DNA from 3 places in the Blautia sp. CAG:257 genome. Region 1 is predicted to be linked to each of the others. Evidence: predicted binding sites of a transcription regulator. Region 1 holds the regulator's gene; each other region holds the start of a gene.
What was found. Region 1 encodes Rex, which represses fermentation and respiration genes when NADH is low (regulators of the CRP and FNR family bind a similar motif). Its sites were predicted from a motif close to ATTGTTAANTANTTAACAAT; they were not measured.

Region 1 (11,009 bases):
TGGTATCAGAAAATCCAATCCTGCTCATTCCTGTGTCAAGTCCAATATGGATATGTACTGTTTTTCCCTGACGGACAGCCTCCTCTGACAGCTTTTCTGCCATGGAGTATTCGCTGACAGTCAGCCGGATCTCCTGCTCCACCATATCAGGAAAATATTCCTCAAATACGATTCCCAGAATCAATATTGGCTTTGTTACCCCAAAGGCACGAAGCTGAAGCGCCTCCTCTGCGGTAGCCACTGCAAATCCCCAGATATAGCTGTATCCATGAATCAGACGGGCAATGGCTTCTGCTCCGTGGCCATATCCGTCCGCCTTGATCACAGCAATGATTTTTGTGCCCTTTGCGATATTTTTTTTCATTTCTCCAAAATTATGCGCAATAGCATCCAGGGATACTACTGCTTTGATTCTGTCATATCTCCTCATGTCTTCCTCCGTACTTCAATACCTCCGGAATTGTCAGGAGCAGATCTCCCGCCTTCATTCCATACATTCCCTTGTTCTCAGCTGCCAGATCGCCTGCTCTTCCGTGGATAAAAACTCCCAGCGCTGCGATCTCTGTCATTTCACCAACTGAAAGCGCCTCTCCTCTGTACATACAGAGCATTCCGGCAAGAACCCCTGCAAGTACATCTCCGCTTCCGGCTGTTGCCATTCCGGCATTTCCGGAAAGATTATACCATACTGTGCCATCGGAACCGGCCGTTACAGTACAGGCATCCTTCAGTACACAGACAGAGCCCGAAGCTCTGGCATATTCCAGTGCCGAGGCTTCCCGGCTGTCCTGCAGCTCTCCAATACTTTTTCCGGTAAGCCGGCTCATCTCTCCCATATGGGGAGTCAGAATCACATGACTGCCCAGAAGGTTTTTCCAGGACAGATTTTCTGCCAGAAGGTTCAGACCGTCTGCATCAAGCACCACTTTTTTTCCGGATAAAGCTTTTTCCAGAAACCAGTGCACCTTAAACCGTGTTTTTTCCGAAATTCCAAGTCCCGGCCCCATCAGGATCACATCACACCAGTCAAAGGCATTCTGATAGGCCGCTTCTCCTTTTCCACAATCAATAATGGCTTCCGGAAGCAGGCTCTGCAAAGGAATACGGTTGCTTTCATCGGTAAGAATACGTACCATTCCCGCACCGCCGGCAAATGCTGCCGCTGCGCAGAAATAGGCGGCGCCGCACATTCCCGGGCTTCCTGCCACTGCAAGAACCTTTCCGAAGGTGGACTTGTTTCCTTCTGGTGTTCTTCCGGGAATCTTTTTGGTATCTTCCACTTCCAGAATTCTCTTTTTCTCAAAAACACCAGACTCTCCGTAAACGCCAATATCGGCCAGAACCGTTCTTCCGGCATTTTTTCTGCCCGGATAAAGGCACAGCCCCGCCTTCAGAAATCCAAAGGTCACGGTAAGATCCGCCTCAAAAGCAGCACCCATCACTGCGCCGGTATCTCCGTTCACCCCGGATGGAATATCAACAGCTACTTTCCAGGCAGTCATCCGGTTCATGGTTTCTATCAGTTCTTTATATTTTCCCATAACAGGACGGGCCAGTCCCACACCGAAAACAGCGTCTACTATAGTAGTATATTCACGCCACTGCGGGTTATTCACAACCGGAACATGATAATTTGATGCAATGGAAAGCTGGCGCGCGGTTTCATGGGTAAAAGAGGAATGATTTCCTGCCACATAAATCTCAGCCTGATATCCATGAAGAAAAAGGATCCGGGCAATGGCAATTCCGTCTCCTCCGTTATTTCCGCTTCCGCAGACACAGAGAATCTTCTCTTCTGTGTTTTTTTTATGAAACACCTTTTCCATTTCTTCCACAGTTTTCAGAGCCGCCCGTTCCATAAGAACACAGGAAGGAATGCCTCTCTTTTCAATCGTATACGCATCCAGCTGCTTCATTCTCTCACAGCTTACCACTTCTTTCATCTGATCCCCTCCTTTTTTGTATCTGTCTGCTTTATGTCTTTTTACATCAAAAGGCTGTCAGCCCGGAATAGGGTGACAGCCTGCTGAGATGGGCTAATTTTCGTGTTCCTGACGGTACTGGCTAAGATTGTAAGAAAGCCGCATAAGGCTCTCGGAAAGATGTACATTCTCTACGATCACATCATCAGGAGTATCCAGATCAATATGCGCAAAATTCCAGATTGCCTTGATTCCGTTCTCAATCAGAATATTTGCCATATCTCCGGCCTTATTTTTCGGAAGCGTAAGGATTGCGATCTCAATCTGATTTTCCTTCAGGAAAAACGGAAGATCACTGATCATCTGAATCTCAATTCCCCGCACTGCGATCCCTTCCAGTACAGGATTGATGTCAAAAATGCCCATCAGCTTAAATCCGCGTTTTTCAAAATCCACATAGTTTGCCAGCGCCTGTCCAAGATTACCGGCGCCCACGATGATCATGGGATGAACCGTATCCAGTCCCAGAATCTTTCCGATCTCTGTGTACAGGTATTTCACGTTATATCCGTATCCCTGCTGTCCGAATCCGCCGAAATTATTCAGGTCCTGACGGATCTGAGACGCTGTCACATGCATTTTTTTGCTGAGGTCATTGGAAGAAATACGCTCCACATTTTCTTCCAGCAGTTCTCCAAGATATCTGTAATAACGCGGCAGCCTTTTTATCACTGCTTTTGAAATTTGTTTTGCCTCCACGGGATGATCCTCCTTCTGATTTCCTATTAATTATAACGAAATGTTATTTTAATGTCAAATAAAGTTTTTTCACTTCGCAAAAACTTTTTGGTCTTTACAAAATCATTGTAAAAGCCTTATAATCTTACAGTACGTATTAAGATAAATTAAGGCATTTGCGGAGGAACAACAATGATTTTAGCATGTCAGGGCATCTGTAAATCCTTTGGCGAAAAAGAGATTTTAAAAGATGCCTCTTTTCACATAGAAGAGCGGGAAAAAGTCGCTCTGATCGGTAATAACGGCGCAGGAAAAACCACTTTGCTGCGCATTATTATGGAAGAGCTTTCTGCTGATTCCGGAAACGTGATACTGGCAAAAGATAAACGTATGGGATATCTGGCTCAGTATCAGGATATTTACGGACAGCGCACCATTTACGAAGAGCTTCTTACAACCAAACAGCACATCCTTGATATGGAAGAACGCATGCGCTCCATTGAACTGGAAATGAAGCATGTACAGGGCGAAGAGCTGGAGCAGCTTATGAACACCTATACCAGACTTACCCATGAATTTGAGCTGGAAAACGGCTACGCATACAAAAGCGAGCTTACCGGCATACTGAAGGGTCTGGGCTTTGGGGAAGAAGACTTTGAAAAACCGATTGAAACTCTTTCCGGAGGCCAGAAAACAAGGGTAGCTCTTGGCAAGCTTCTGATCTCCAGGCCGGATATCCTTCTTCTTGACGAGCCTACCAACCATCTGGACATGGAAAGTATTGCCTGGCTGGAAACCTATCTTCTGAATTATCCGGGAGCTGTTTTTATTGTTTCCCATGACCGTTATTTTCTTGACAAGGTAGTGACTAAGGTAGTAGAAATCGAAGCCGGTCAGGTGATTTCTTTCCAGGGCAACTACTCTTCTTATGCAGAAAAAAAGGCGCAGCTGAGAGACGCCCAGTATAAGGCATACCTGAATCAGCAGCGGGAAATCAAGCATCAGGAAGCTGTGATCGTTAAATTAAAGTCCTTTAACCGTGAAAAATCAATCCGCAGAGCTGAAAGCCGTGAGAAAATGCTGGATAAAATCCAGAGACTTGACAAGCCGGTGGAAATCCAGACTCATATGCGTCTTTCTCTGGAACCAAGAACCGTAAGCGGAAATGACGTTCTTACTGTAGAGGATCTGTCCAAAAGCTTCCCCGGCCAGACACTTTTTACAAATATCTCCTTTCAGATAAAAAGAGGTGAGCGGATTGCGCTGATCGGAAATAACGGGACAGGAAAGACTACCATGCTGAAGATTCTTAACAGCATCCTTCCTGCAGACTCCGGAAGCTTTTCCCTGGGCTCCAAGGTTCAGATCGGCTACTATGATCAGGAGCATCATGTGCTTCATTCAGAAAAAACTATTTTTCAGGAAATTTCGGATTCCTACCCCACACTGACGGAAACAGAGATCCGAAACATGCTTGCCGCCTTTCTTTTTACCGGAGATGATGTTTTTAAGGAAATCTCTTCTCTTTCAGGTGGAGAAAGAGGAAGGGTCTCTCTTGCCAAGCTGATGCTCTCAGAAGCCAATTTCCTGATCCTGGACGAGCCCACCAACCATCTGGATATTGCTTCCAAGGAAATTCTGGAGGAAGCTTTAAACAGCTACAGCGGAACCGTCCTTTATGTTTCTCATGACCGTTATTTTATCAATCAGACCGCTACAAGGATTCTTGACCTGACCCATCAGGCGATTGTGAATTATATTGGTGACTACGATTATTATCTTGAGAAAAAAGAGGAGCTGACGGAAAAATATGCGCCTGCCCCGTCTGATCCTGCTGAAACCAGAGCACCGGAAACAGATAACTCTGACAGCAAGCTTTCCTGGCAGCAGCAAAAGGAAGAACAGGCCCGCAGGCGAAAACTGGAAAACGAACTGAAAAAAACAGAAGCCAGGATCGAAGAGCTGGAAAAAAGAGATAAAGAAATCGATGAAACTCTGGTGCTTCCGGATGTGTGCACCAATGTGGCGCGCTGTACTGAATTAAGCCGCGAAAAAGAGGCGGTTCTGAAGGAACTGGAAGAATTATATGAAAAATGGGAATCCCTCGCCTGAGGTTTTCCCATTTTTGCTGTCCGAAACCGCTGTTCATATGATCCAAAGCAGTTCCTGTTATTTTGATTTTTGTACGGTTACTTCATTATACGGTCCAGTGACTCCCGCACGGCCAGAATAAAGTCTCTGCTGGAAAGCACCTTTGGATGCTTGATGGTTGTGATCATGGCAAGATCCTTTGTCATCTTTCCTGCCTCAATCGTAGAAAGAGTTGCTTTTTCCAGTTTATCCGCAAACTCAGTCAGAGCTTTATTTCCATCCAGTTCTCCTCTTTTACGAAGCGCGCCTGTCCATGCAAAAATTGTTGCCACTGAGTTGGTAGAGGTTTCTTTTCCTTCCAGATGTCTGTAATAATGTCTCTGTACTGTTCCGTGGGCCGCCTCGTACTCATAGTATCCGTCCGGAGAAACAAGAACAGAGGTCATCATGGCAAGAGAGCCAAAAGCAGAAGAAACCATGTCGCTCATAACGTCTCCGTCATAGTTTTTGCAGGCCCAGATGAATCCGCCCTCGGCTTTCATTACACGGGCAACCACATCATCAATCAGGCTGTAGAAATATGTCAGTCCTGCCGCATCAAATTTCGCCTTAAATTCCTCTGTAAAGATCTTCTGGAAAATTTCCTTGAATTTGCCGTCATAGGTTTTGGAGATAGTATCCTTTGCTCCAAACCACACATCCTGCTTTGTATCAAGAGCGTAATTAAAGCAGCTTCTTGCGAAGCTCTCAATGGATGCTTCCATATTGTGCATTCCCATGGCAACACCCGGAGCCTTAAATTCCTGTACAAGAGAGCGTTTCTCTTCTCCGTCCTCAGAAGTATATACCAGTTCTACCTTACCCGGTTTCTCTACATAAAATTCTGTGTTTTTATACACATCGCCATAGGCATGACGGGCAATGGTAATTGGTTTTTTCCAGTTACGTACACAGGGTTCGATTCCTTTTACAACAATGGGAGCCCGGAATACCGTTCCGTCAAGAATAGCGCGGATGGTTCCATTAGGGCTTTTGTACATTTTTTTCAGATCATATTCCTTCATTCGGGCATGATTTGGAGTAATCGTAGCGCATTTTACTGCAACACCGTATTTTTTTGTGGCATTGGCAGCATCTACGGTTACCTGATCGTCTGTTTCGTTCCGGCAGGCAAGCCCGAGATCATAATATTCCGTATTCAGATCCACATAGGGAAGCAGAAGTTCCTCTTTGATCATTTTCCAGAGAATACGGGTCATCTCATCTCCGTCCATTTCTACCAGGGGTGTTGTCATTTTAATCTTATCCATGTATTTTATCTCCTCTCCGGTTGAAGCATGTTCTGTTTAGTATTGTACAAAAAAACTCCTCTTCCGTCAACGCTGATGCTTTCACTTCATAAAATATTTATGATTCTGCCCCTCTTTCGTCTACAGTTCCAGAAACCGTTCCAGGTTAAATCTGCCCCATCCCTGCTGGTTTCTGGGAAATCCCATATCATCTGCACTGTCCTTCAGCATCATTTTAATCTCCACATTGGTAAGAAGGGGATCTTTTTCAAGCGCCAGAGCAACGGCCCCTGAAACAAAGGGCGTAGACATGGAGGTTCCGCTTTTCATCCGGTATCCGCCCTTTGATGAGCAGGAAATGATCCGGTTTCCGGGAGCTACAAGATCCGGCTTACATATACATTCAAACGTAGGGCCTCTTCCGGAAACTCCTTCCGTTCCCACAAGCATGTCACTGGAACCTACGGTAATGATCTTTCTGCTGCTTCCCGGCGCTGTAATGCTCCCTGGCAGCGGTCCCTGATTTCCTGCCGCTGCCACGACCACCAGCCCCCGATCCCATAATTTCTCCACTCCCTGTATCAGGCTGTTATGTTCTTTTCCGTTTTTACAGGTGGTTCCCACAGAAATATTCACAACACGGATATGGTATTTTTGCATATGACGGATGATCCAGTCAAAGGCGCACAATACATCCTCTTTGTTTCCGTTCCCAAACCGGTCCAGAACCTTCAGCCCGATGATCCCGCATCCAGGAGCCACTCCCCTGTATTTTCCCCCGGAGGCTGTTCCGTCTCCACAGAGAATTCCGGTTACATGAGTTCCATGCCCATTATCATCATAAGGAGTCTGTTTATGTGAAATAAAATCAGAAAAAGCACAGATTCTGTTTCCAAAATCCGGATGCGGAGAAATGCCTGTATCCAGAATTGCCACACCGATGCCCTTTCCGGTATAATTCATCATTTTCATGAATATACTCCAAAAAAGAAGCTTTATTTTAATGTATTCAGTCTGAGAATTATTTGCGAATTTTATAGAATATGAATATTTTTCATAGATTTGCCAATACTGTAAACCATCGGAATAACTTAAGTATGGATCACAGATTGCAGCCGACAGGATACTGACCGCCCTGATGAAACCCGCTGCATAAAAAGGAGGATTTTCATGGCGTTTATTTTATTTCTGATCATATTTTTCTGTCTGCAGTCCTTTGTCCTGTTCTGTTGTGTAGCTGCCGGAAACGACCCGGCATCTCAACTGATCTCAGATCAGGAGCAGATGGACTATATCAAAACCTGGATGGAAAACCACGAAATGTAACCGGAATTGAAAAAACAAACCGCAGGGAGACAATCAGCCAATCTCCTTCTGCGGTTTCTTACATAATCTATAACGGATCAGAGACTTGCTCTGATCACCTTAGGCTTGCAGCCTGCGTCTTCCAGAGCCTTTACAATCTGATTTTTATGATCGGTTCCAAAGGCCTCCATGGTTACTTTCAGCTCTACGGCCGCATTACGGTTGGTGGTAACAAACTGATTATGGTCAAGCTTAATGACATTTCCCTGATTCTGAGCTATGATGCTTGCCACACGTACCAGCTCTCCTGCTTTATCCGGAATCAGCACAGAAACTGTAAAAATACGGTCTCTCTGGATCAGTCCGTGCTGAACTACAGAGGACATGGTAATTACATCCATATTTCCTCCGCTTAAAATAGACACTACTTTTTTTCCGGTAAAATCCAGGTGGCGAAGAGCCGCCACAGTCAGAAGCCCGGAGTTTTCTACGATCATTTTATGATTTTCAACCATATCCAGAAAAGCCATGATCAGCTCATCATCTTCAATGGTAATGATGCTGTCCAGATTTTCCTGAAGATACGGGAAGATATGCTCGCCCGGAGTCTGCACTGCAGTACCGTCCGCTATGGTATTTACATGAGGAAGGGTTACTACTTCTCCTTTTTCCAGAGACGCTTTCATACAGGCTGCTCCTGCCGGCTCTACTCCGATCACCCTGATATGAGGATTCAGAAGCTTCGCAAGAGTGGAAACACCGGTAGCCAGACCGCCGCCGCCAATAGGTACAAGAATATAATCTACAAGAGGAAGCTCCTGGACGATCTCCATGGCAATGGTACCCTGTCCGGTGGCAACTGCCGGATCATCAAAGGGATGGATAAACGTATAGCCTTCCTTTTCTGCCAGCTCCAGAGCATAAGCGCAGGCCTCATCATAGACATCGCCCTTCAGGATCACCTCTGCACCATAGCTTTTTGTCCGTTCCACCTTAATAAGAGGCGTTGTGGTAGGCATTACGATGACCGCCTTTACCCCGAATTTGTGAGCCGCATAGGCAACACCCTGGGCATGGTTTCCGGCTGAAGCAGTGATCAGTCCTTTTTCTCTTTCCTCATCTGATAAAGTGCTGATCTTATAGTAGGCTCCGCGCACCTTATATGCACCTGTCCTCTGCATGTTCTCCGGCTTCAGAAAAACTCTGTTTCCGGTGAGCTCGGAAAAATAACTGCTTTTGATCAGCTTTGTCTCCTGGGTTACTTTTTTTACAATCTCTGAGGCTTCCTCAAAATTCTCCAGTGTAAGCATATTCATTTTCTCCTTCCCGTATTCTTAATCTTCTTTTTCGTTTACATCAAACAATGCATTTACAAAAGTATCTGCATCAAACTTCTGAAGATCGTCAATAGTTTCTCCCACTCCAATATATTTTACCGGGATATCAAGTTCTGACTGGATCGCAACTGCAATTCCGCCTTTGGCTGTACCGTCAAGCTTAGTCAGAATGATTCCTGTTACATTGGCAACCTCTGCAAACTGCTTTGCCTGAGCAAGAGCATTCTGTCCGGTGGTTCCGTCAAGTACAACCAGAGTTTCAAGATAAGCTTCCGGATACTCCCGCTCCAGAATACGGTAGATCTTTCTCAGCTCTTCCATCAGATTTTTCTTGTTATGAAGGCGGCCTGCTGTATCGCAGAGAAGCACGTCTGCGTTTCGTGCCTTTGCTGCAGCTACTGCGTCATAGACAACAGAGGCCGGATCCGCTCCTGACTGTCCGCCGATAATCTCCACGCCGGCGCGGTCTGCCCACTGGGAAAGCTGCTCTCCGGCAGCTGCACGGAAGGTATCTGCTGCCGCCAGAATCACCTTTTTCCCTTCATCCTTTAATTTTCCTGCCAGCTTGCCTACAGAAGTGGTTTTTCCTACTCCGTTGACGCCAATCATTAAAATTACAGATTTACGGTTTTCAAACTCATATTCTGTGCTGTCTACCCTCATCTGATCTTTGATGCTGTCGATCAGAAGCTGCTTGCATTCCATCGGGTTTTTGATATGCTTTTCCGCAACCTGTTTCTTCAGATTTTCCAGAATTGCAGAGGTGGCGTTGATGCCGATATCCCCCATTACAAGAATCTCTTCCAGCTCTTCATAAAAGTCCTCGTCTATACTGGAATATCCGCTGAAAATGGAGTCAAACCCCGCTACAATATTATCTCTTGTTTTTGCCAGTCCGCTGACAAGCCGTTTAAAAAAGCCCTTTTTTTCTTCAGCCATACTCATGCCTCCTTTTATTTGCTCAGCTGATTTTCTACAAGATCCACAGAAACCAGCGTTGATACACCCTTTTCCTGCATGGTGATACCATAAAGCCTGTCTGCTGCGTTCATGGTTCCACGCCTGTGTGTAATTATAATAAACTGTGTATTTTTCGTCAACTTCTGAAGATACGAAGCAAAACGTCCTACATTGGAATCATCCAGGGCCGCCTCAATCTCATCCAGCAGACAGAACGGAGACGGTTTCAGATTCTGGATAGCAAAAAGAAGGGCTATGGCAGTCAGAGCCTTCTCTCCGCCGGAAAGCTGCATCATATTCTGCAGTTTTTTGCCCGGTGGCTGGGAAATGATCTTAATCCCTGCTTCCAGAATATCCTCATCCTCTGCAAGCTCCAGCGTTCCTTTGCCTCCGCCGAAAAGCTCCTTAAAGGCCTTGTCAAACTCTCTCTGGATATCATGAAATTTTTCTGCAAACTGTCTGCGCATTCCTTCATCCAGCTCCTGGATAATACTTTCCAGAGTTTTTTCTGCCTGTACCAGATCCTCATACTGTCCGGAAAGGAAGGTATGTCTTTCCAGAAGGTTTTTATATTCTTCAATGGCATTGACATTTACAGAACCAAGTCTGCGGATCTCATCCTTGATCCTGGAAATATTTTTTTTCATTTCCTGTCTGTCATTAAGCTCCTCTTTTCTGTGAGAAAGAGCACTGTTTGGAGTGATCTCATATTCCTCCCACATATAGGAAATCTGACTTTCCCTCTGCTCTTCCACTTTTTCCTCCTGGCTTTTCAGGCGGAAACACTCCTTGTCAAGAAGTGAGGTTCTTTCTGATAGCTGATCCCGTTTTTCAAAAAATGCCTTGTGGCTTGTATTTCTCTCTTCCTTCTGCTGCTGTTTCTCTTCCTTCTGCTCCTGAAGTTCCTGATCCAGCTTTTCACAGGCCTCCACCGCGTTTTTCAGATTCTGGATTCCCTCCTGCCTGTGCTTTGTCTCTTCTTCACTTTTCTTGAGATTTTCTTCAAGCTCACGGCTTTCTCTCTGAAAGCTTTCCATCTCTCCTAAAAGACGGATCATGTTTTCCTGAAGAAAGTGTTCTTTCTGAGACAGAGAGGATTCTTCCAGACGAAGCTCCTCCAGCTCCTTTGTTTTGGATGCTTCCTCAGCCTTCCATTCCTCCAGTTCTTTCTGTTTGGTTTCAATAAAGGTTTCCAGTTCCTTCTCATCCCTCTGAGAAGCCTCCAGTTCCTTTGCAATGCTGGAATGATCTGCCCTGATCTCCACTGCCTGACGGCGCAGCTCTTCCTTTTCTCTGTCAATCTGGCCGTAGCTTTTCTGAATATCAGCTTCCTTTTCTTCCAGCTGCTTCAGATTCATTCCGGCTGT
Region 2 (11,009 bases), on a different contig from region 1:
TATAATTTCTCTGCATAAACGCAGAGTCTTACTTTACTTATTCTTACCTATTATATACTACCAAAAATCAGGAATTTTTCAAGGATTTTCCCGGAAAAATTCCCGGTATTTTATCTGGCGTCTGTCAGGCTGGCACACAGATCATGGCCGAATATCCAGGTCAGCAGCATACAAGTATCTGATCTTTTCTGTTATTCTCCATATACCCGGAGCATACTGGAGATTTTATGTACAAAGCTTCTTCCTGAAAGTTCCTCCATTGCTGTACGGAAATCTCCCTCCCGTACCTTTCCTGTGATGACTACAATCTCTGCGCTTTCATTTGTCTTTGCCTGCTTCTGGATAATCTGGGCCACGCTTACATGATATTTTGCAAAAACAGCAGTCATTTCTGCCAGAACACCGCAGCGATCTTCAACCTGGAGTCTGAGGAAATAGCAGTTCTGTGTATCGGCCATTTTTTTCACTGGTATTGTCTTATAGCAGGTACAGCCGATCCTTGCACAGCAGTCAGCCTTCATGTTGCGGGCAATATCAAAAATGTCTCCCACAACAGCGCTGGCTGTAGGAAGCTCTCCGGCTCCCCTTCCAAAGAACATGGCGTTTTCCACTGCATCTCCATTCACAAATACTGCATTATAAGAATCGTTCACTGAAGCAAGAGGATGTGTGCTTGGAATCAGCATCGGGCATACGTAAGCCTCAATCCCTTCCTCTGTGTTTCTGGCAACCCCCAGAAGTTTTATATCACAGCCCATTTCTTTTGCATAAGAGATATCTTTTGCTGAAATTTTTGTAATTCCTTCAATATATACGTCGTCAAAAACAACTCTGGAGTTAAATGCAACTGAGGCTAAAATTGCAACCTTGCGTCCTGCATCAAGACCTTCAATATCTGCTGTAGGATCTGCTTCCGCATAGCCAAGCTCCGTGGCAAGAGCCAGAGCCTCCTTAAACTCCATTTTATCCTGGGTCATTTTTGTAAGTATAAAATTGGTGGTTCCATTTACAATTCCCATAACCTCTTTCATGTGATTGCCTGCCAGACACTGCTTCAGAGGACGGATAATCGGAATCCCGCCTGCCACTGCCGCCTCAAACAGAAAATCCACCTGATGTGTTTCTGCTGTATCAAGAAGTTCTTTTCCGTATACAGCGATCAGATCCTTATTTGCAGAAACCACATGTTTTCCGGCTTCAAGCGCTTCCAGAATACAGGTTCTGGCAGGCTCAATTCCTCCCATCAGCTCTATAATAATATCAATATCCGGATCATTGACAATTTCTTCCCAGTTGTTTGTAAGCACAGAAGGATCTTCCACCTTTGCCGCCGCCTTTTCCAGATTCCGAACCATGATCTTTTTGATCCGGACAACACTTCCAAGCTTGGCTTCCATCTCCTCTTCCTGATTTTTCAGTACCTTATAAACTCCTGTTCCCACTGTTCCAAACCCAAGAAGGGCTGCATGAATCACCTTTTTCTCCATAAAAAAACTCCTCTCTTTCTCTGACATATGGATGTTTTTTTAATAGTAGACTGCCAGAGGACATTTGTCAAGTAACGTGTTAAAGTTTATGCTGAATTTCCCTTAAAATCCATCTGTAATTACATTTACGCAAAAACACCGCAGAACATTCCGGTCCCGAAATTGTGTTTCCAGAACCGGATATTCTGCGGTGTTTTTATTGGTTAAATATACAGTTGATACTTATTTGTAGTTTACGATCTTTCCGAACTCTTCTTTCAGAGAAGCGCCGCCAACAAGACCTCCGTCGATATCGTTCTGTACGAACAGTTCCGGAGCAGTTGCAGCATTTACAGATCCGCCGTACTGGATACGGATTGCTTCTGCTGTTGCTTCATCATAGATTTCAGCGATGCATGCACGGATTCCTGCGCAAACTTCCTGAGCCTGCTCAGTTGTAGCTGTTTTTCCAGTTCCGATAGCCCAGATCGGCTCGTAAGCGATCACTGCAGTTTTTGCCTGATCTGCTGTTACGTTCTGGAAACCAACCTTAACCTGCTGACGGATGAAATCCATTGTCACGCCCTGCTCTCTCTGATCAAGAGTCTCGCCGCAGCACATGATCGGAGTAATTCCGTGCTCAAAAGCTTTCAGCATTTTTTTGTTTACAGTCTCGTTTGTCTCTGCAAAATATTCTCTTCTCTCAGAATGTCCGAGAACAACATATTTTACGCCTGCATCTGTGAGCATAGCCGGAGAAATCTCGCCTGTGTAAGCGCCTTTCTCTTCAAAGTACATGTTCTCTGCGCCGATCTGGATATTTGTTCCTTTGCAAGCCTCTACAACCGGGATAATGTCAATAGCCGGAACGCAGAATACTACGTCAACTTCTTCATTATTTACAAGCGGTTTCAGAGTTTCTACTAATTTAACTGCTTCGCTGGGAGTCATGTTCATTTTCCAGTTACCAGCGATAATTTTCTTTCTTGCCATTTTTATTTTCTCCTATCTTGTTAAAATTATCTTATATCTGATCTGCCGTCGTAAAACAGGGATTATCATGATTCTCCTCTTCTGCAGGGGAAATCGATTCGCTGCAATACGATTGCCATTTCCCGTGTATTCCCTCAACCAGGCTCGTTTTTGCCTGCTAAGGTATGGAAATGGTCTCGCACTAAATTCACACTAAATCCGGAACTTCACTCTCGCTCGTCCTCATTAAGTGTTTTATTTATCGTTAGCTGCTGCTACGCCCGGCAGTTCCTTACCTTCCAGGAATTCCAGAGAAGCGCCGCCGCCTGTGGAAATGTGGCTCATTTTGTCACCAAATCCAAGCTGGTTTACTGCTGCTGCAGAGTCACCGCCGCCGATGATTGTTGTTGCGTCTGTTTCTGCAAGAGCTTTTGCTACAGCGATTGTACCTTTTGCAAGAACCGGATTCTCAAATACGCCCATCGGTCCGTTCCATACAACAGTCTTGGCTGTTTTAGCAGCCTCTGCATAAATCTCTGCTGTCTTCGGTCCTATATCAAGTCCGAGTACGTCTGCCGGAATTGCATCACAGTCAACATACTCAGCCGGGATCTCAGCATCGATCGGGTTCGGGAAAGATTTTGCGATAGCAGTATCTACAGGAAGAAGAAGTTTCTTGCCAAGTTTCTCTGCTTTTTCGATCATTTCCTTGCAGTAGTCAAGTTTGGTATCGTCTACAAGAGAAGCGCCTACTTCAAGACCTTTTGCTTTAAGGAAAGTATAAGCCATACCGCCGCCGATGATGAGAGTATCGCATTTCTCAAGAAGGTTGGAGATTACGTTCAGTTTATCAGCAACCTTTGCGCCGCCAAGGATAGCAACAAACGGTCTTACCGGAGTTTCTACTGCTTTTCCAAGGAAGTCGATTTCTTTCTGCATCAGGTATCCTACTACACAGGTGTCGATGAATTCTGTAACACCAACATTGGAGCAGTGTGCTCTGTGAGCAGTTCCGAATGCATCATTTACGAATACGTCTGCAAGGGAAGCAAGATCCTTGCTGAAAGCTTCTCCGTTCTTTGTTTCTTCTGCACGATAACGTGTATTTTCAAGAAGAACGATTTCTCCGTCGTTCATAGCGTCTACTGCTGCTTTTACTGTGTCGTCAACAACAACAGGGCTTGCAACAAATTTTACTTCCTGTCCAAGAAGCTCAGAAAGACGAACTGCTACAGGTGCAAGAGAAAGCTCCGGCTTCGGTTCTCCCTTCGGTTTTCCCAGGTGAGAGCAGAGAATGATCTTTCCGCCGTCAGCAACCAGTTTCTTAATAGTAGGAAGAGCTGCCACAAGACGGTTTTCGTCTGTGATCTTTCCCTCTTTCAGCGGCACGTTAAAGTCGCATCTTACCAGAACCTTCTGGCCTTTTACATTGATATCATCAACAGATTTTTTATTTAATCCCATGATCCTATAACCTCCGAATTTTAATAAAAAAGGAATCCGGCCCTAATCAGACCGGACCCCTTACTGAGTCTATTTCATTCTTTCGTATGAAACAATTATGCTCCGAGAAGTTTGCCAAAGTGTTTGATTGTACGAACCATCTGGCTTGTGTAGGAGTTCTCGTTGTCATACCAGGAAACTACCTGTACCTGAGTTGTTCCGTTATCAAGCGGAAGAACCATAGTCTGAGTAGCATCGAACAGAGAACCGTATTTCATTCCTACGATATCGCTGGATACGATCTCGTCTTCGTTGTATCCGAAGGACTCGTTGGAAGCTGCTTTCATAGCTGCGTTGATCTGCTCTTTTGTTACATTTCCTTCAACAACTGCTGTAAGGATTGTAGTAGAACCTGTTGGGGTTGGAACACGCTGTGCAGCACCGATGAGCTTGCCGTTCAGTTCCGGAATAACAAGACCGATAGCTTTTGCAGCACCTGTGCTGTTCGGAACGATATTAACTGCAGCTGCACGGGATCTTCTCAGATCGCCTTTTCTCTGCGGTCCGTCAAGTGTCATCTGATCGCCTGTGTAAGCGTGGATTGTGCACATGATACCTGTCTTGATAGCTGCAAGATCGTTAAGAGCTTTTGCCATCGGAGCAAGGCAGTTTGTTGTGCAGGATGCAGCGGAGATGATCTTGTCTTCGCTTGTAAGACCTTCGTGGTTTACATTGTAAACGATTGTCTTAAGGTCGTTTCCTGCCGGAGCGGAAATGATAACGTGTTTAGCGCCAGCATCGATATGAGCCTGAGCTTTATCTTTGGATGTGTAGAATCCTGTACACTCAAGAACAACGTCTACGCCGATCTCTCCCCAAGGAAGCTCTGCAGCGTTAGCTTTTGCATAGATTTTGATTTCTTTTCCATCAACTGTGATAGAGTCTTCTCCAGCCTCTACTTTGTCACACAGTTCATATCTGCCCTGTGTAGAGTCATATTTTAATAAGTGAGCCAGCATTTTCGGGGAAGTAAGGTCGTTGATAGCAACGATTTCAAATCCTTCTGCTCCAAACATCTGACGGAAAGCCAGACGACCGATACGGCCAAATCCATTAATTGCAACTTTTACTGCCATGATAAATTCCTCCTATGAATTAAATGGTTGATTATGGCGCTCCCTCTATTGTTAAAGAAACGTCAACCTGAACATATTGTATCGAATCTCATACAAAAATTCAAGACTATTTTGGAAAAAACATTACAAAAAAAGTAAATCTCTGTGCTATAATCGGCTTATAACATACATAACGGAGGGTTTCTATGAAAAACAGCATTTTATGGGACTGTCATATGCACTCTTCTTTTTCTGCCGATTCCGACACAGACATGGAAAATATGATCAAAAACGCTATATCACGGGGACTTGAGGGTGTCTGCTTTACCGAACATCTGGATCCGGACTATCCGCCCACCCCGGATCAGCAGGTTTTTCATCTGGAAGTGGAGGCATATGCAGACAGGCTTGCTTTTTTAAAAGAAAAATACAAAGACAGTATTACGGTGAATTTCGGTATTGAATACGGGCTTCAGCCCCATCTGAAAAAACATTTCAGCGAACAGTTAAGCAGATTTCCCTTTGATTTTGTCATTGGTTCCTCTCATGTCGTTCACGGTCAGGACCCTTATTACGGGGAATATTTTAAAAACCGTGAGGAAGCCCGGGGCTACAGAGAATATTTTGAATCAATTCTGGAAAATCTGGATGTGTTCTCAGAAATGGATGTATACGGACATATCGACTATATTGTACGCTACGGCCCAAACAAAAATCTTTATTACAGCTATGAACGATATCAGGATATTCTTGACGAAATACTTCGTACTCTGGTCCGTAAAAATATCGGGATTGAACTGAATACAGGCGGTTATCATTATGGTCTTGGAGAACCCAATCCCTGCACTGCAGTGATCCGCCGTTACCGCCAGCTGGGAGGCGAGATTATTACAGTTGGCGCAGATGCCCATTCTCCGGAAAAAATAGCTTTTGCCTTTGACAAGGCTACAGATGTTCTGATTGACTGCGGTTTCCGGTATTATACCATCTTCAAAAACAGAACGCCGGAATTTATCCCTCTAAAATAAGTGATCATCAACTGCAGCTTTTGCTTTTTCCCTGCTGCAAAAGCTGCATCGTCTGTGCATCATTCCAATTTCCATATACAATAATAAGGAAGTTTCTCAACACAGATATCGTCTCTGTACTGCCGACATAAAACGTCTGTGCTGATTCTGCACTCTCTTTCTGTGTGCATCCTGCAAAAACAACATAACGCGGATTTTGTCCATAGAATTTTTATATGATTCATTTCTGTTCACAGGTCACCATAATTCATCTCTGCCTGATCGTTTACTCTGGCATACTTGACATTTCACTACTACCCTTGTAAGATTACTATAAAACCTGTCAGACAATACTGAAAAACAGGCGAAAAATTGTATTTTAAAACAACTAATTGTGTTGGAAAATCAGCGAAATCCCATTATTTTTGTAGAAGAAAATATTTTCTGCTGATTCTCATGATAAGCAAAGGAGAATGATTATGGCAAAGAAAAGACTCCAGAAAAAGAAAGCTGCGGCAAAGGCTGAAGCAGAACGTATAAAAACTGCTTCCGGCTCTGTACAACATAGTAATGCAAAACTTGAAACGAAAAAAACAGAGGTTGAAAAAATCGCCACCTCCAAAACAGAGCCCGTTAAGGTTGAAACAAAGAAGACTGAGCCTGTTAAGGTCTCTACCTCTAAAACTGAGCCTGTTAAGGTCGAAACCAAGAAGACTGAGTCCGTTAAAGTCTCTACCTCTAAAACTGAGCCTGTTAAGGTGGAAACAAAGAAGACCGAGCCCGTTAAAGTCTCTACCTCTAAAACTGAGCCTGTTAAGGTCGAAACAAAGAAGACCGAGCCTGTTAAAGTCTCTACCTCTAAAACTGAGCCCATTAAGGTCGAAACAAAGAATACCGAGCCTGTTAAGGTCGAAACAAAGAAGACTGAGCCTGTTAAAATTCCGGCTGTGGAAAAAGATACGGCTGTCTATCAGGAGCGTCTGAACCGTCATATGGATGAACTGAAATGGCTGTACTGTGAGCTTTACCAGGATGATCCTCAGGTTATGGAGCATCTCACTCAGCTTCTTGACGGGCTGAAAGGTTTTTATGATGCGCGAAACGCAGATCTGAAGGCTTCTGATCTTTCCCGCGAAAAAGATCCACGTTGGTATAAGCGCAACGATCTTACTGGAATGATGATGTATGTAAACTCCTTTGCCAAAACCCTGAGCGGTCTGGAAGGCAGGCTGGATTATGTACAGGAGTGTAATGTCAACTATCTTCATCTGATGCCGCTTCTGGCCTCTCCGAAAGGCCGCAGTGACGGCGGATACGCTGTTTCGGATTTTCGTTCTGTTCAGCCAGAGCTTGGAACTATGGATGAATTTTCTCACCTGACCTCAGAATGTCATAAACGCGGAATCAGTGTATGCCTTGATTTCGTTATGAATCATACCTCTGAAGAGCATGAGTGGGCAAAGCGTGCCCGCGCCGGGGAAAAAGAATATGAGGATCGTTATTTCTTCTTTGATTCCTATGATATTCCTGCGCTTTATGAAAAAACCTGTCCTGAAGTATTCCCCACCACTGCTCCGGGAAACTTTACCTGGCTGGAAGATATCCGGAAGCATGTTATGACTACTTTTTATCCCTACCAGTGGGATCTGAATTACCGCAATCCTGTAGTTCTTAATGAAATGGTCTTTAATATGCTTTATCTTGCAAATCAGGGCGTTGATATTATACGGCTTGACGCAGTTCCCTATATCTGGAAACAGCTTGGAACCAACTGCCGCAATCTCCCCCAGGTACACACCATTGTCCGCATCATGCGTATGATCTGTGAGATTGTCTGCCCCGGTGTGCTTTTACTTGGTGAAGTTGTTATGTCCCCGGAAAAAGTAGTTCCTTATTTCGGAACTGTTGAAAAACCGGAATGTCATCTTCTTTACAATGTGACAACCATGGCAACTACCTGGCACACTGTTGCAACCAGAGACGTCTCCCTTCTGCGCCGCCAGCTTGATATTGTTGCTGAACTGCCCCGCGATTATGTTTTCCAGAACTATCTCCGCTGTCATGACGACATCGGCTGGGGACTTGATTATGATTTTCTGAGCTGCTCCGGAATTCAGGAGATTCCTCATAAAAAATACCTGAACGCCTTCCTCACCGGAAGCTATCCGGACTCCTTTGCAAGAGGAGAACTGTACAATGATGATCCAAGGCTTGGAGATGCCCGTCTCTGCGGAACAACTGCTTCTCTGTGCGGCATCGAGCGCTTCGGATTTGAAAGAAACGAAGACGGAGTAAACCGGGGAATCCGATACGACATTACGCTCCATGCCTTTATGCTTTCTCAGTCAGGAATTCCTGTCATTTACAGCGGTGATGAAATCGGTCAGCTGAATGATTATTCTTACAGAGAAGATCCGGAAAAGGCAGAGGATTCCCGCTATCTCCACAGAGGTGATTTTAACTGGGAACTTGCTGAAAACCGTAAAAAGCCTGAAACTGTACAGGGAAAACTGTTTCCTGCCCTTGATCATCTGGAAAAAATCAGAAAAGAGCATACTGTATTTAACAGCGACACCGCCCTTCGCACCATTGATACATGGGATTCTTCTGTTCTTGCTCTTGTACGCGAGAATGAAGAAGAAAAATTCATCGGAATCTATAATTTCAGCGAATATGATAAGGTCGCATGGATCAATGAAGAAGACGGTATATATACAGATCTGATCTCCGGGCGTAAAATGGAAGCCAAAGGAGTTCAGATACCTGCTTTTGGATGCTTCTGGCTTTGCAGAAAAAAATAATCTGTCTGACAGACTGTGCCTTTTCAGACAGGAGACAAAAGAGAACAGGCCTGACACGATTTCGCTGTCAGGTCTGTTCTCCTTTTACACAAAATAAAACCGGGCTTTTATCTTTCCACAATTTTCACTCTGTTATTTTCTCAAAATGAATTCCGGACTTTTTACTACATATTCACTTTCTCTGTAACAGGCACCTCTCTCACCTTTTTACTCTGCCAGTTCTCTGACCGCCTCTATCCCTGTCCGTATCTCTTCTTCTGTATTAAAATGGCTGAAGCTGAAGCGTACTGCTCCCTGCGCTTCAGTTCCCAGCGCCTGGTGCATCAAAGGGGCACAGTGAGCCCCGGTTCTTGTGGCAATGCCATAATCCATATACAGGGCATCTCCCACTTCACCAGAATCATAATCCCTGATATTCAAGGTTACTATGGCGCAGCGGTTCATGGTACGGAAATCCCCATAAACCTTCACTCCCGGAATATCTCTGACTCCCAGATAGAACTGCTTCATCAGAGCCTGCTCTTTTGCGCGTATGGAAGCAATCCCCTGCCGATTCAGATAGTCCACAGCAGCCCCAAGTCCTGCCAGACCGTGTCCGTTCAGGGTTCCTGCCTCCAGAACAACAGGCATTTGTGAAGGATGTTGTTTCTCAAAGGTCTTTATGCCGCTTCCGCCGGACTTCAATGGACGAACATACACCCCTGTCCTCACATATATACCTCCTGTTCCCTGGGGGCCCAGAAGTCCCTTGTGTCCGGTAAAGCAGAGAATATCAATATTCATCTTCTGAACGTCAATATCAAATACTCCGGCAGTCTGGGAGACATCCACCACAAAAAGAATCCCCCTCTCCCTTGCTGCTGCGCCAATTTTTTGAATATCCGGTACATTACCTGTAAGATTTGAGCCATGGGTACAGATAAAGGCCTTTGTATTGGGACGGACTGCACGGATAAAATCTCTCGGGTAAACCATTCCGTACTCATCACAGGGAAGGATTGTCACTTCCACACCTTTTTCTTCCATCTCATAGAGAGGACGAAGCACGGAATTGTGTTCCAGAACCGTAGTAATCACATGGTCTCCCGGCTTCAGGATTCCTTTGATCGCAGTGTTCAGGCTCTCTGTGGAATTTAAAGTAAAAGCGATCCTGGACGGATCCTCTCCATGAAAAAAATCTGCAACCCTTTCCCTGACTCCATAAATATTCCGGGAAGCATCAAGGGACGCCTCATGGGCGCCCCTTCCTGCATTTCCCAGAGAATTCAAAGCCTGTGCCACCGCACGAACCACTGTTTCCGGTTTATGAATGGTGGTGGCTGCATTATCAAAATAAATCATAACGCATCTCCTCTGTTCTATATGTTTCTGCCGCAAAGCGCAGCCCCGATGGCTCCTGCATATCGGCATTCCGGTCCTGTAAGCACAGGAGATCCAAGCTTCTGTTCCAGGATTTCCTGCAGATAACCGCATTCACACAGGCCTCCGGTAAGAAATACTTCTCCGGCTCCCACATTCATCTTACTGCACTGGGAGACTACTTTATCCGCAATAGAATTTACCACTGCAAAAGCAATATTTTCCTTTTTCTCCCCCTGACCGATCAGGCTGATCACCTCAGATTCTGCAAAAACCGTGCACATGGAGCTGATTTTTACATCCTGGCCTCCGATGTCAATGACTGTCATATCTTTTTTCTTATGAAGCCATACTGCGCCTCTGGCATGGCAGGTAATCTCAGTTACGGTTTTGTCTGCATAGGGTACAGATACCCTTCCATAGCCGGTAGCCACAACCTTTGCGCAGGCAGATCCAATGTCTATTCCAATATATTCCATGATCGCCTGTTTCCTTGTTTTTATAATTTCATCCAGACTTTCTGTTCCACCACAATATTCAGACTTTCCACCTTGTGCTTATACTTTTCATAATCCTCTTCCGGCATTTTCCAGGCAAGTCCGCAGCCTGCTGTGATCTCCCTCGGAACCGGAATCAGACGTCCGGGTATCTTATTCTGACCGCACTTTTTTTCCATGGACATGGCTGCCGTTGTAGTGGAAAAAGTCAGTACCACACAGGGCTTTTTTTCTCTTATCATGGTTTGACGATCAGGGATGCCTGGCTCATTTTTTCTGCGATCACATACATATTTGTCACACTTCCCACCTGAAGCTTTTCTGACAGTCCGTAAAAATTCAGGCAGGT
Region 3 (11,009 bases), on a different contig from region 1:
CAGACTGATCCGGTTTTTCTCCGTATGCCATTACGCTGCTGCCTCCCAGATTCAGGATCATACCGGAAACCTCTTTCTCATTTTTCAGCAGATCCATCACAAGGTCACATCCGATTCCCTTTCCTGCTGCTCCCAGATCCAGCGTTGCCCCGTCTTTTAAGGTCACTTTATTTCCATCAAGCTCAAGTTTTTCATAACCGGTTTCCTTCAGCAGCTTATCCAGCTCCTCCTGAGCAGGTATGCCGGCGTTTTCTCCCCCGATATCCCACAGTCGAATGATTTTTCCGATAGTAGGATCAAAAGCTCCCTCCGAATCCACGGAAAGCTGCTGTATTTTTTCCAGATATCCTGCAAGCTCGTCAGAAACTTCCAGAGTTTTCCCCTGTGCCGCATTCAGAGCTGCGATCTGGGAGTCTTCCTCCGTCCAGGAAAGAAGATTTTCTTCTGTATTTTTCAGAAGCTCTCCCACTGACGGATTCAGATTTTTTCCTGTTGTATACAGGGTTTCAGAAACTACTGTATTCATTGCAAAATCTGTATTTGTATATTTTTCTGTTTTTGCGCCGGCCCAAACCGGACACAGTACCGTACCTGCACTGATAATTCCCCAAAGGGCAAGCCCGGTAAGGATTTTATGTATTTTCACCATTCATTCACCATATCCTGTCAAATTCTTTTATCTGCAGCTTTTTATGATCTCCCTTGTCTCCTCACAGGCTTTTGCGGCGCCTGCCACAACAGAACACGGACCGTCCAGAGTAACCGCAGCTCCGTCAAACTGGCTGATGACGCCTCCTGCTTCCGCAACGATCAGGGACGCTGCCGCAAAATCATACGGCTGAAGCTTCATTTCCAGATATACCGCATTGCTTCCGGATGCGATCCTGCAAAGATCAAGGGCTGCCGAGCCTCCGTTTCTGATGCTGAGGCTCTTCATATACAGTTCCTTTACTGCACGGAAAAAGCTGTCCGCTCCGTCCTCATTATATCTTGCGCATCCAAAAGCCACAATCCCTTCCCCAACAGAAATATTTTCCATTTCAAGCTTCTGTCCGTTCAGCCAGCTTCCCTGACCACGGATTCCCTTATACATTTCATCCACATAGGGATTATATACAAATCCTGCGATCATCCTTCCCTGATGAGCCAGTCCCACAGAGACACAGCTATGATGATAGCCAAACATAAAGTTTGTTGTTCCATCTATGGGATCAATATAAAAGGTATACTCTCCACAGGCCTTTGCTCCCTGATTGCCCTCTGTATCCTCCTCGCCGAAAAACGCAGCTCCGGGAAGAAGCTTTTCCAGTTCCTCAATCAGAAATTTCTGGATCGCTGTGTCAAAATCCGTACAGAAATTGGCAAGGCCTTCTTTTTTGTGAATATTTTCCCGGGTTGGCCTGGCCTGATAAAGCTTTTGTCCTGCCTGACGGACCAGAAGCTCAATACTTTCATAATCCACACTGCTTTTTTCTTCTTTTGGCTGTTCTTCTGAGATTTCGGCTGCTGTTCCTGACACAGAAGAGATACTTTCAGCTGTCTCAGTTTCCGGAGCTTTCCAGGGCTCAACATCCCAGCCTCCTATTTTTTTCACATTTTCCGAAATATATTTGCGGCTGCGGTCAAAGCCCCAGTAGATCAGGCCTCCCAGAAGTCCTCCCACACTGTTGAACACAAGATCTGTCAGCTGGAAGGTTCCGATCTTCAGAAACAGCTGACATCCTTCGATAAAAAGAGAAACAATAAAGCTGAGCCACAGGCTTTTCAGAAGAACGCTCTGTACAGGCATTTTTCGTCTGTCTGTCTTTTTTTCCTCCGCCCAGTATAAAAGAATCATAAACGGGATAAAAAGAATCAGATTCTCAATATTTTCTGTGTAAATTGTCCCATCCGGCTTATGAATACCCCAGATTCCCATAACGCTGTCCAGGGGATTTCCCCAGATCGGTCTGCACAGCAGGGTTCTGAACAGCATCATACACACATAAAACACCAGAAGAAATTCTCTTCGAAACTGACTGCTGCTGCGAAACTCACTGATCCATGCCTGAATCACTGCCCCTGTTCCTTTTTTCTTTATTCTCATATATACGCTCATAAACAGCGCTGCAATGATCAGAGAAGCGCCGCCGGTCTGATAAAGGGCTCCCAGAACATTTTTTATAACCGAAACTGCATATTCCATTTTCATACCTCCCTCAAAATAAAATCTTTGTGCCTATTATAATCAAATCTTATCCAAAATACAATTCTTATGATTCTGAAGCTTTGTATTTTCCATCCTTTTCATTGTCTTACCGGACATCCGCATACTTTCCCACAATTCTGCCTTTTTTTCTGTATAGTCCATTTCGTTCCAAATCTGAATAGCACGGAGAGTTCCGACCTATACTTTTTGCAAAAGGAGGTATTTGCATGAAATTTCAGCGAATTCAGGATTTGCGTATAGATTCTGATCTGTCTCAGAAGCAGATCGGCGAAATTCTCCATATCAGTCAGCGATCTTATTCACATTATGAAACAGGCTCCAGAGATATTCCTGTGGAAATGCTTATCCGCCTGGCGGATTATTATAATATCAGCCTTGATTATCTTGTGGGGCGCAGCGACCGAAAAGAAAAGGTCTGAAAAAACCGACAGGCAGTCCGCTGTTATGCAGGCTGCCTGTTTTTCTGTATTATTTTGCCGGAACAATCTCCAGCCAGTATCCGTCCGGATCATTGATAAAATAAATTCCCATGGCAGGATTCTCGAAACAGATACAGCCCATTTCCTGATGTTTCTTATGGGCTTCCTCCATGTTATCCACTGTAAATGCAAGATGGATCTCATTATCTCCCAGATTATAGTGATCTTTCTCCCAGTCACGAAGCCATGTAAGCTCCAGCTCAAATCCTGTGGCTCCGTCTCCAAGATAAACAAGGATAAAGCTTCCGTCCTCAGCCTCTTTGCGTCTGATTTCTTTCAGTCCAAGAGCCTCCTCATAAAACCGGATAGATTTGTCAAGATCGATCACATTATAATTATAGTGCGCAAACTGGAAATTCATATTAGTTTCTCCCTTCTGTCAGTTCATAATAAAAAATATACTGCTGCATAATGCCTCTGATCCCGTGATATCTGCGGTTTGGAAATCCTCTCTTATAATGCTCATCCAGAACCTGCCTGATATGTGTATCCACAGGAAAAGCATCCATGTGATGCAGGGCAAAAAGACAGATGCAGTCCGCCACCTTTTCTCCCACACCACAGAGTTTCATCAGCTCATTCTTTGCACGATTATAATAACGCATCCTGTAGATTTTTTCCAGTGAAATTTCTCCCTGTACAATGGTGCGGGCCGTCTCCGCAATATACCTTGCGCGATATCCAAGTCCCAGCTCTCTCAGTTCCTGTTCTGTGGCCTCCGCCAGAATCTCAGGGCCGGGAAAACCGTAATATTCCACCCCGTTTCCCGAAATGCGCTTTTCTCCGTATCGGGCGCACAGCCTCTCAACGCATCCTCTGATCCGGGAAATATTATTCTGCTGAGAGATCAGAAACGTAACGATCATTTCCCACAGATCCTGCTGAAGTATCCTGATTCCGCTTCCATGAACCGCGGCCTTGCTTAAATATTGATCCCGTGGATTTATCCTCTCTATATAAGCGCCGTAATCTGCATCCAGGTCAAAATAAGGAACCCAGAAACAGATCAGTTCTGTATCGCTGCAGTTAAAATCCACAATACTTCCATTCTGAGAAACCTCCAGGTACTGATTCCCTGCCACCAGAGAATAAGTATACTCCCCTGTTTTTTTCATGCGAAAACACTGTCCGGAATCACAGATCTGTTCCAGGCTGAAATTATCCAGTTCCATTGTTACCATTTAAAAATCTCCATTCTCTTTTGCTTTGGTTTTCCCCTGATCTTCACATCTGATGACGTACAACTCTGTATTCATCCCCGTTGCGGTAATAAGGACATTCCTTCATATTTCCTGTAAGAAACCGGTAGTATTCATCTTCATCCAGATTCACATCACAGTAGTAGGTTCCTGTCTCATCATCATAAACATAATTTGCACAATAATCACAGCCTGCTGCCTTCACCTCTGTCTGCCTCCTTTGTTCAAAAAATAAGATATATTCCATTCATCTGATGCTGAATTTTATTTTTATGTTTTATTATGCATCTTATCACAAAAGACTGCACATAGTAAATTCCAAAAGGCAGTTTTTTACAAGAAATTTTGCGAAATCCTTATTGCGTAATTCCTATTCATATGGTATGCTGACTCAGAATGTGAACTATTTAACAATAATGAACCACAAAATAAGTAAAGGAGGTCAGGACATGCAGAAACGAAAAAAATCTGTATTCCCCGGCGGCGTACATCCTACGGACGGCTTTGACAAAGCTCTTTCCATGGATTCCGCTGTACAGCCTTACTGTCCGGAAACTGTTACGATCCTTTCAGAGCAGTCCTTTGGAGGAAAATGCAGCTTTCTTGTCAGTCCCGGAGATCATATAAAAAAAGGCCAGCTGATCGGAAAGCCAGAAGCGTTCATGGCCGCTCCCCTTCACGCCAGTGTAAGTGGTAAAGTTCTTGAAATAAAAGAGGTTCAGGAACAGGGCCGCAGCATCATGGCATGTATTGTACAGAAAGATGCTGATCCGGAAGTAAACAAAGAACTTTCCTATTATAATGGGGCTGCTGATATCAGCAAAATCTCCAGCCAGGAAATTCTGACAGGAATCCGTGACGGCGGTCTTACCGGAATGGGCGGCGCAGGCTTTCCCACCCATAAAAAATACGAAACTGACAAAACAATCACGGATCTTCTGATCAACGGCGCGGAATGTGAGCCCTTCCTCACCTGTGATTACCGTCTTATGCTGGAAAACGGTTGGGCGCTTTTAAACGGTGTACGCCTTCTTCTCAAGGCAAGCGGCGCATCAAAGGCTTATGTGTGCCTGGAAGACAACAAGCCTCTGGCTGCAGAAAATCTTAACAAAATTCTGGCTGAAATGACAGCTTCCGGTCTGATGGGTCAGGAAGAAAACATAGAGATCAAGGTTCTTCCTACAAAATATCCACAGGGAGGCGAACGTCAGCTGATTCAGGCAGTTCTTGGGCGTGAAGTTCCCATGGGAGGTCTTCCGGCTGATTCAGCAGTGATCGTTTCCAATGTAAGCACTGCCAAAGCAGCGGCTGATATGCTTCTTGGAGGTCTTCCTCTTACTGAGAGAATCGTCACTGTAACCGGCGCGGTAAAAAATCCCGGAAATTTCCTTGTTCCTGTGGGAACCTCAGCAAAAGAGCTGATTCAGCTTTGCGGCGGAGTTACCGTTTCCGAAAACCGCGTGATCGCCGGCGGTCCCATGACCGGTCCCTGTGTGGCAAATAACTGGAATGGAGAAACAGAGCTTTTCCATGTTACTAAAAACACCTCCGGAATCCTGATCCTTCCGGAACCGGGATTTGAAGAACAGCCCTGCATCCGCTGTTCCGGCTGCGAAAGCGTGTGCCCTGCAGGACTTGTTCCATATAAGATTGAATTTGCTCTTCTTGACGAAGACTATGATCTCTGTGAAAAGCTTTATGCAAGTGAATGTATTGCCTGCGGCTGCTGTTCCTATATCTGCCCTGCAAGACGTGAGCTTTCCGTGCGTACCCGCACAGCCAGAGATATTGTAAAACAGCGAATCAGAGAAAGGGCGGTGAAAAAATCATGAATCAGGTACAAACTTTAACCGGACCTCATATCCGCACAGCTAATACAACACGGAATATTATGCTCCATGTTGCAATTTCTCTGATGCCGGCTCTTCTGGGTTCCATTTACTTTTTCGGGATCCGCTCACTGTATATCACCGGTTTTTCTGTTACAGTCTGTGTTCTCACTGAGTATTTCTGGCAGAAGATCACAAAAAAACCAGTAACTGCCAATGATTTCAGCGCTGTTGTCACCGGAATCCTTCTGGCTTTCAATATGCCGGTTACTGTTCCTCTGTGGGTGGTTGCCGCTTCCGGGATCTTCAGTATTCTTGTTGTAAAGCAGATGTTCGGCGGCATCGGCTGCAACTTTGCCAATCCGGCGCTTATGGGCCGCCTCTTTACCATGGTGGTATGGCCGGGAGCCGTTATGCAGTATGTTGCTCCCCGGACACTGGCAGCTGCAGGTTTTGACGCGGTTTCTTCCGCCACAGTTCTGGGAACAGTAAAAAATGGCGGCGAGGCAGGCTACAGCTATCTTCAGATGTTCCTTGGAGAAACCCCGGGAGCCCTTGGAGAAACAAGCAAGCTGCTGCTTCTTGTGGGATTCGGCTATATGTGTTTTATGGGAATCGTAAATGCAGAAGCTGCTCTTACTTATATTGCGACTGTAGTGATCCTGACCTTTATATTCGGACCGGCAGGATTATTTACCGGAGATATTCTCCTGAACCTTTTTGGCGGCGGTCTCATCCTCGGCGCATGCTACATGCTTACAGATTATGCCTTTGCCACAAGAAGAGGGCGGCTGCTATACGCAGTCACAGCGGGAATCATCACCGCAGCCATCCGTATCTTCAGTTTTTATCCGGAGGGAATCTGCTTCGGAATCCTGACAGCCAACTGTCTTGGCGGCGCATTGTCTCTTCTCTATAAAAAACATGTATACGGAGTAAAAAAAGCTTAATTTGGAGGAAAAATCATGAAAAATAAAGAAGTAAAAGGAATTCTGGCACTGGTTGTAGTGACCGCACTGTCTTTCGGTGTGATCATCGGCTCAAAATCTCTTGCTCTCAGCGCAGGCGGAGACGCTTCCGGTGAAAGTTCAGAAACTCTGGAAGAATTTGATGTAAGCGGTGCAGAAAATATTGAAAAAGCCGGAAAAACAGCTGACGGCTATCTGGTAACTGTCCGCACAAAGGGTTATGTAGGCGATATTGTTATGGACGTGGCTTTTGACAGCTCTGCATCCAAGATCACAGAAGTTAAGGTTGTGGAACAGTCAGAAACTGACGGACTTGGTTCCAAGATCACAGAACCTGAGTTCCTTGACCAGTTCAAAGGCGCAGAAGCACCTGTTTTCCTTCCGGGAATGGACGTTTCTGCCGGTTCCCAGGACAGCAGCTCAGAAGCTGAAGCTGCAAAACCGGAAACAGATCTGTCAGGTCTTGAAGGAGCAGAATTTACAGACGGAACCTACGAAGCAAAAACATCTGAACCGGATTCCAACGGCTTTATTGATGTTGTTTCCCTTACTGTAAAAGACGGCAAAATCACAGAAGTCAACTGGGACGCTGTAACAGAGGACGGTTCCAAAAAAAGTATCATGTCTGAAAATGGCGAGTATACTATGACCGAAGACGGTCCTACATGGAAAGAGCAGTCTGAATCTCTGGCAAAAGCTCTGATCGAAAACCAGTCCCTGTCCTTCCTTACCACTGACGCAGAAGGCAAAACTGATGCGGTATCCGGTGTAAGTATTTCTGTAAGCAGCTTTATTGATCTGGCTGCTCAGTGTATGGAACAGGCTGCAGGACTTGAGCCGGCGCAGGAGGATCCATTTGCAGGAGCAGAGCTCACTGACGGAACTTATGAAGCAAAAACATCTGAACCGGATTCCAACGGCTTTACTGAAGTTGTTACCCTTACTGTAAAAGACGGCAAAATCACAGAAGCAAACTGGGATGCAGTAACAGAAGACGGTTCCAAAAAGAGTATCATGTCCGAAAACGGCGAATACACAATGACTGAGGACGGCCCCACATGGAAAGCCCAGGCTGAAGCTCTTGCCAAAGCTCTCATTGAAAATCAGTCACTTTCCTTCCTTACCACTGACGCAGAAGGCAAAACTGACGCTGTAACAGGCGTAAGTATCTCTGTAAACGGCTTTATCGATCTGGCAACTCAGTGTCTGGAGCAGGCTTCCGGAATCGAGGTGGCAGAGCCTGAGGCAACTGAAGCTCCTGCAGAAGAAGAGGCTCCGGCATCAGCAGAAGGAACACAGATCGACGCTGTTTCCGGCGCTACCAAATCTTCTACCGCAGCAGTAAACGGAATCAACGACGCATATAACTTCTTACAGACAGTTAAATAAGAAAACGGAGGAATCACTATGAAATTAAGATATCCGGCAGAAGCCTTTGCCCTGGGAATCATTCTTTTTTCCGCAGGAATGAAGGAAGCCTTTGCAGCCGGAATCCTGGTGATTTTTACCTCTGTGTTTGCAGAGTTGCTGAAAAATCTCCTGGAAAAAGCTGTTCCTGCATGGAGCCTTCAGCTCTGTGTATATATTGCCTCCGGCTCTGTCTGCGCCTCAGCCTTTCTGGTGGGCTTTGCGGTTCTGGGAACTGCACTTACAACAGAGCTTTGGATCATGGTATTTCTTGTAGGCCTTCTGTGCGCCAGACACGCTCTCTCAGGAAATACAGAGGCTGAATACGGCGAACTCCTCTGGGAGTCAGCCATTGCCTGGGGACTGTGGATCCTGCTTGCCATTTTCCGTGAATTCATGGGAACCGGAAGTATTTTCGGAAACACACTCCTGACAGCATCCTTCCAGTCAAAGGCCTTCCAGCAGACAATTTTTGCTTTCCTGGCAGCAGGTCTTGTACTGGCATTTACAAACGGAATCCTGAAAAAGGACTGCAAAGGAATGAACAGTCTGTTTCCGGCGATTCCCGCCTTTATCCTGTTCCACCCCTTTACAGTGGAAAGCTTCGGCGGTCTTCCCGGAACCTTATGGATCATCATTGTTCCTGTTATTCTGTTCCTTTCTGTAAAACAGACCTTAAAATTTGCCCGCACCGGAAAGGCTTTCCGAGGTCTTCCTGTAGATATGCTGGCAGCAGGATTTATCTATATGATACTGAGCATTTATTAAACAATCAACTCCCGAAGGTTCTTTCCGGCTTTCGGGAGTTTTTATGTTCATCTTTCATCCCTTCACAAAAATATCATTTGACAAACCTTATTTCTGATGATATAATCTCTCCCCGATAACTCAGCAGAAAGGAGCGTTTTCATGACATTTTATCAGGAACTGCAGTTAAATCAGGCGGGGTCAAAAGCACTTATCAAAAATTGTACAACCTCCGGTGAAAAACTGCGTCACACATTTGTTTATCTGTTTAAGATTTTTATTACCATGGTATTCTGCGTAGCCTTTGTTATGGGATACGGCAAAATTTTCGGAGATGAAAACAGTATTGTAGGCGTTATTATTCTTCTTTGTGTTATGGTTTTCCGAAATGCAGACTTTGGAATGAAAATGACCGGCTCCCTTACCTCTATGGCAATTATCTTTTCTATTCTGGCTTTTGGCCCAAGACTTGCCAATATGGCCGGACTTTTTGGAGAACTTCTTATTAACGCAGCCTGCATCTTTGTGCTTCTTTTCCTTGGCTGCCACAACATTATGATGTCCAATCATTCCACGATCGTTCTCGGCTACCTTCTTCTGTACGGTTATGACACCACAGGAAAAGATTACCTTTTCAGACTGGCAGCTATTGCCACAGGCGCTCTTCTTACCGGAATTGTTTTTTACAGAAATCACCACAAAATAGCATACAAAAGAACTCTCTCTGATATTGTAAAAGAGTTTCGTATCGATTCTCTTCGGACACGCTGGCAGATCACTGTAACCTTCGGCGTATCTACTGCAATCTTTCTTGGCGGTCTTTTTCACATCCCAAGAACCATGTGGATCGGAATTGCAGCCATGTCAATACTTATGCCCTTCCGGAATGATCTGAAAGGCCGGGTAAAAGGACGTATTCCGGGAAATATTATCGGAGGGGTTGTTTTTCTTGCCCTGTATCTTCTGTTTTCACCTTCCATTTTACCTTATATTGGAATGATCGGAGGCGTGGGCGTAGGACTTTCTGCTTCCTATAAATGGCAGGCAGTATTTAATTCCCTTGGAGCGATGGCAATTGCAACGGCTATTCTGGGACTTCCGGGAGCAATCCTTTTCCGTATTCTGAACAATATTCTGGGTTCCGTTTACGGTCAGCTTTTTGAAAAAATCAGCAGCAACGTTCTGGATCGTTTCACAGCTTCCGCTTCCTGCGCAGAAGCCTGAAAAAAAGAGTACAGATTTCTCAGATACTGAGAATGGTCTGTACTCTTTTTATGTTTTATTTTACTGATTTTCTTCCAGAATATCACGAACCAGGCAGCGGATAAAATCTCTGCACTTGCCGCATCCGGTTCCAAAGCCTGTAAGCTTCTGAACCTCCTCATAACTGGATGCTCCTGATTTCACCGCGTCCTCAATCATTCCATAAGTAATATTTTTGCAATGACATGCTTCCTTCTCGCGCTTCATCCTCGTGCTCCTTTCTTTTTTACTCCCAGATCTTCCAAGGAGCCTGTCCTTTCTGCCAGAGCTCTTCCAGAAGATTCTTTTCTCTTAATGTATCCATACACTGCCAGAAGCCTTTGTGGCGGTATGCATTCAGCTCCCCTCTCCGTGCAGCCTCTACCAGCGGTTCCTTTTCAAATACCGTATCGTCGCCTTCGATCAGATCCATGATTTCCGGCTCCAGGACCATAAATCCCGCATTGATCCAGCCTCCATCCTCTTTTTTCTTTTCCTTGAAATTTGTGATGCTTCCATCCTCACAGATATCCAGAATCCCAAAACGGCCTCCCGGCTGAGCTGCTGTGATGGTAGCCATTTTACCATGGGATCTGTGATAATCCAGAAGCTCCTTCAGATCAATATCTGCAACACCGTCGCCGTAAGTCAGCATAAAAGTGTCTCCATCCAGGTATTCTCTGACCCTTTTTATTCTTCCTCCGGTCATGGTATTCAGTCCGGTATCCACCAGTGTTACTTTCCACGGCTCAAGAACATTATTGTGAACGATCATCTTGTTTTCCTGAGTAAAATCAAAGGTGATATTACTGTTATGCAGATAGTAGTCTGCAAACCACTCCTTGATCACATGCTGCTTATAGCCACAGCAGATTACAAACTCGTGAAATCCATATTGGGAGTACATTTTCATAATGTGCCACAAAATC

Region 2: gap (type I glyceraldehyde-3-phosphate dehydrogenase) is a predicted target of Rex. The motif match lies at 5,065-5,084, and genes of this name have one in related genera.
Region 3: rsxC (electron transport complex subunit RsxC) is a predicted target of Rex. The motif match lies at 4,283-4,302, and genes of this name have one in related genera.

What each region holds. Positions count from the first base shown of each region.
Region 1 is NZ_HF999046.1:46,385-57,393, reverse strand. It holds gene alr (alanine racemase) at 1-430, opposite strand, end outside; gene QVP40_RS06510 (bifunctional ADP-dependent NAD(P)H-hydrate dehydratase/NAD(P)H-hydrate epimerase) at 417-1,943, opposite strand; gene QVP40_RS06505 (redox-sensing transcriptional repressor Rex) at 2,037-2,681, opposite strand; gene abc-f (ribosomal protection-like ABC-F family protein) at 2,853-4,772, shown strand; gene QVP40_RS06495 (NADP-dependent isocitrate dehydrogenase) at 4,850-6,061, opposite strand; gene QVP40_RS06490 (S8 family peptidase) at 6,182-7,012, opposite strand; gene QVP40_RS06485 (hypothetical protein) at 7,211-7,366, shown strand; gene ilvA (threonine ammonia-lyase) at 7,444-8,655, opposite strand; gene ftsY (signal recognition particle-docking protein FtsY) at 8,680-9,621, opposite strand; gene smc (chromosome segregation protein SMC) at 9,636-11,009, opposite strand, start outside.
Region 2 is NZ_HF999113.1:20,591-31,599, reverse strand. It holds gene QVP40_RS12640 (homoserine dehydrogenase) at 192-1,487, opposite strand; gene tpiA (triose-phosphate isomerase) at 1,710-2,459, opposite strand; gene QVP40_RS12630 (phosphoglycerate kinase) at 2,694-3,902, opposite strand; gene gap (type I glyceraldehyde-3-phosphate dehydrogenase) at 3,998-5,017, opposite strand; gene QVP40_RS12620 (histidinol-phosphatase HisJ family protein) at 5,203-6,024, shown strand; gene QVP40_RS12615 (amylosucrase) at 6,996-8,804, shown strand; gene QVP40_RS12610 (aminotransferase class V-fold PLP-dependent enzyme) at 9,012-10,145, opposite strand; gene QVP40_RS12605 (BadF/BadG/BcrA/BcrD ATPase family protein) at 10,163-10,642, opposite strand; gene QVP40_RS12600 (DUF3343 domain-containing protein) at 10,663-10,902, opposite strand; gene yedF (sulfurtransferase-like selenium metabolism protein YedF) at 10,899-11,009, opposite strand, start outside.
Region 3 is NZ_HF999114.1:14,001-25,009, forward strand. It holds partial or broken gene QVP40_RS12765 (FAD:protein FMN transferase) at 1-649, opposite strand, end outside; gene QVP40_RS12770 (inositol monophosphatase family protein) at 677-2,185, opposite strand; gene QVP40_RS12775 (helix-turn-helix domain-containing protein) at 2,416-2,628, shown strand; gene QVP40_RS12780 (VOC family protein) at 2,678-3,049, opposite strand; gene QVP40_RS12785 (DNA-3-methyladenine glycosylase family protein) at 3,051-3,869, opposite strand; gene QVP40_RS12790 (DUF6472 family protein) at 3,913-4,092, opposite strand; gene rsxC (electron transport complex subunit RsxC) at 4,337-5,719, shown strand; gene QVP40_RS12800 (RnfABCDGE type electron transport complex subunit D) at 5,716-6,666, shown strand; gene QVP40_RS12805 (FMN-binding protein) at 6,682-8,073, shown strand; gene QVP40_RS12810 (hypothetical protein) at 8,092-8,859, shown strand; gene QVP40_RS12815 (FUSC family protein) at 9,001-10,062, shown strand; gene QVP40_RS12820 ((2Fe-2S)-binding protein) at 10,123-10,308, opposite strand; gene rfbF (glucose-1-phosphate cytidylyltransferase) at 10,328-11,009, opposite strand, start outside.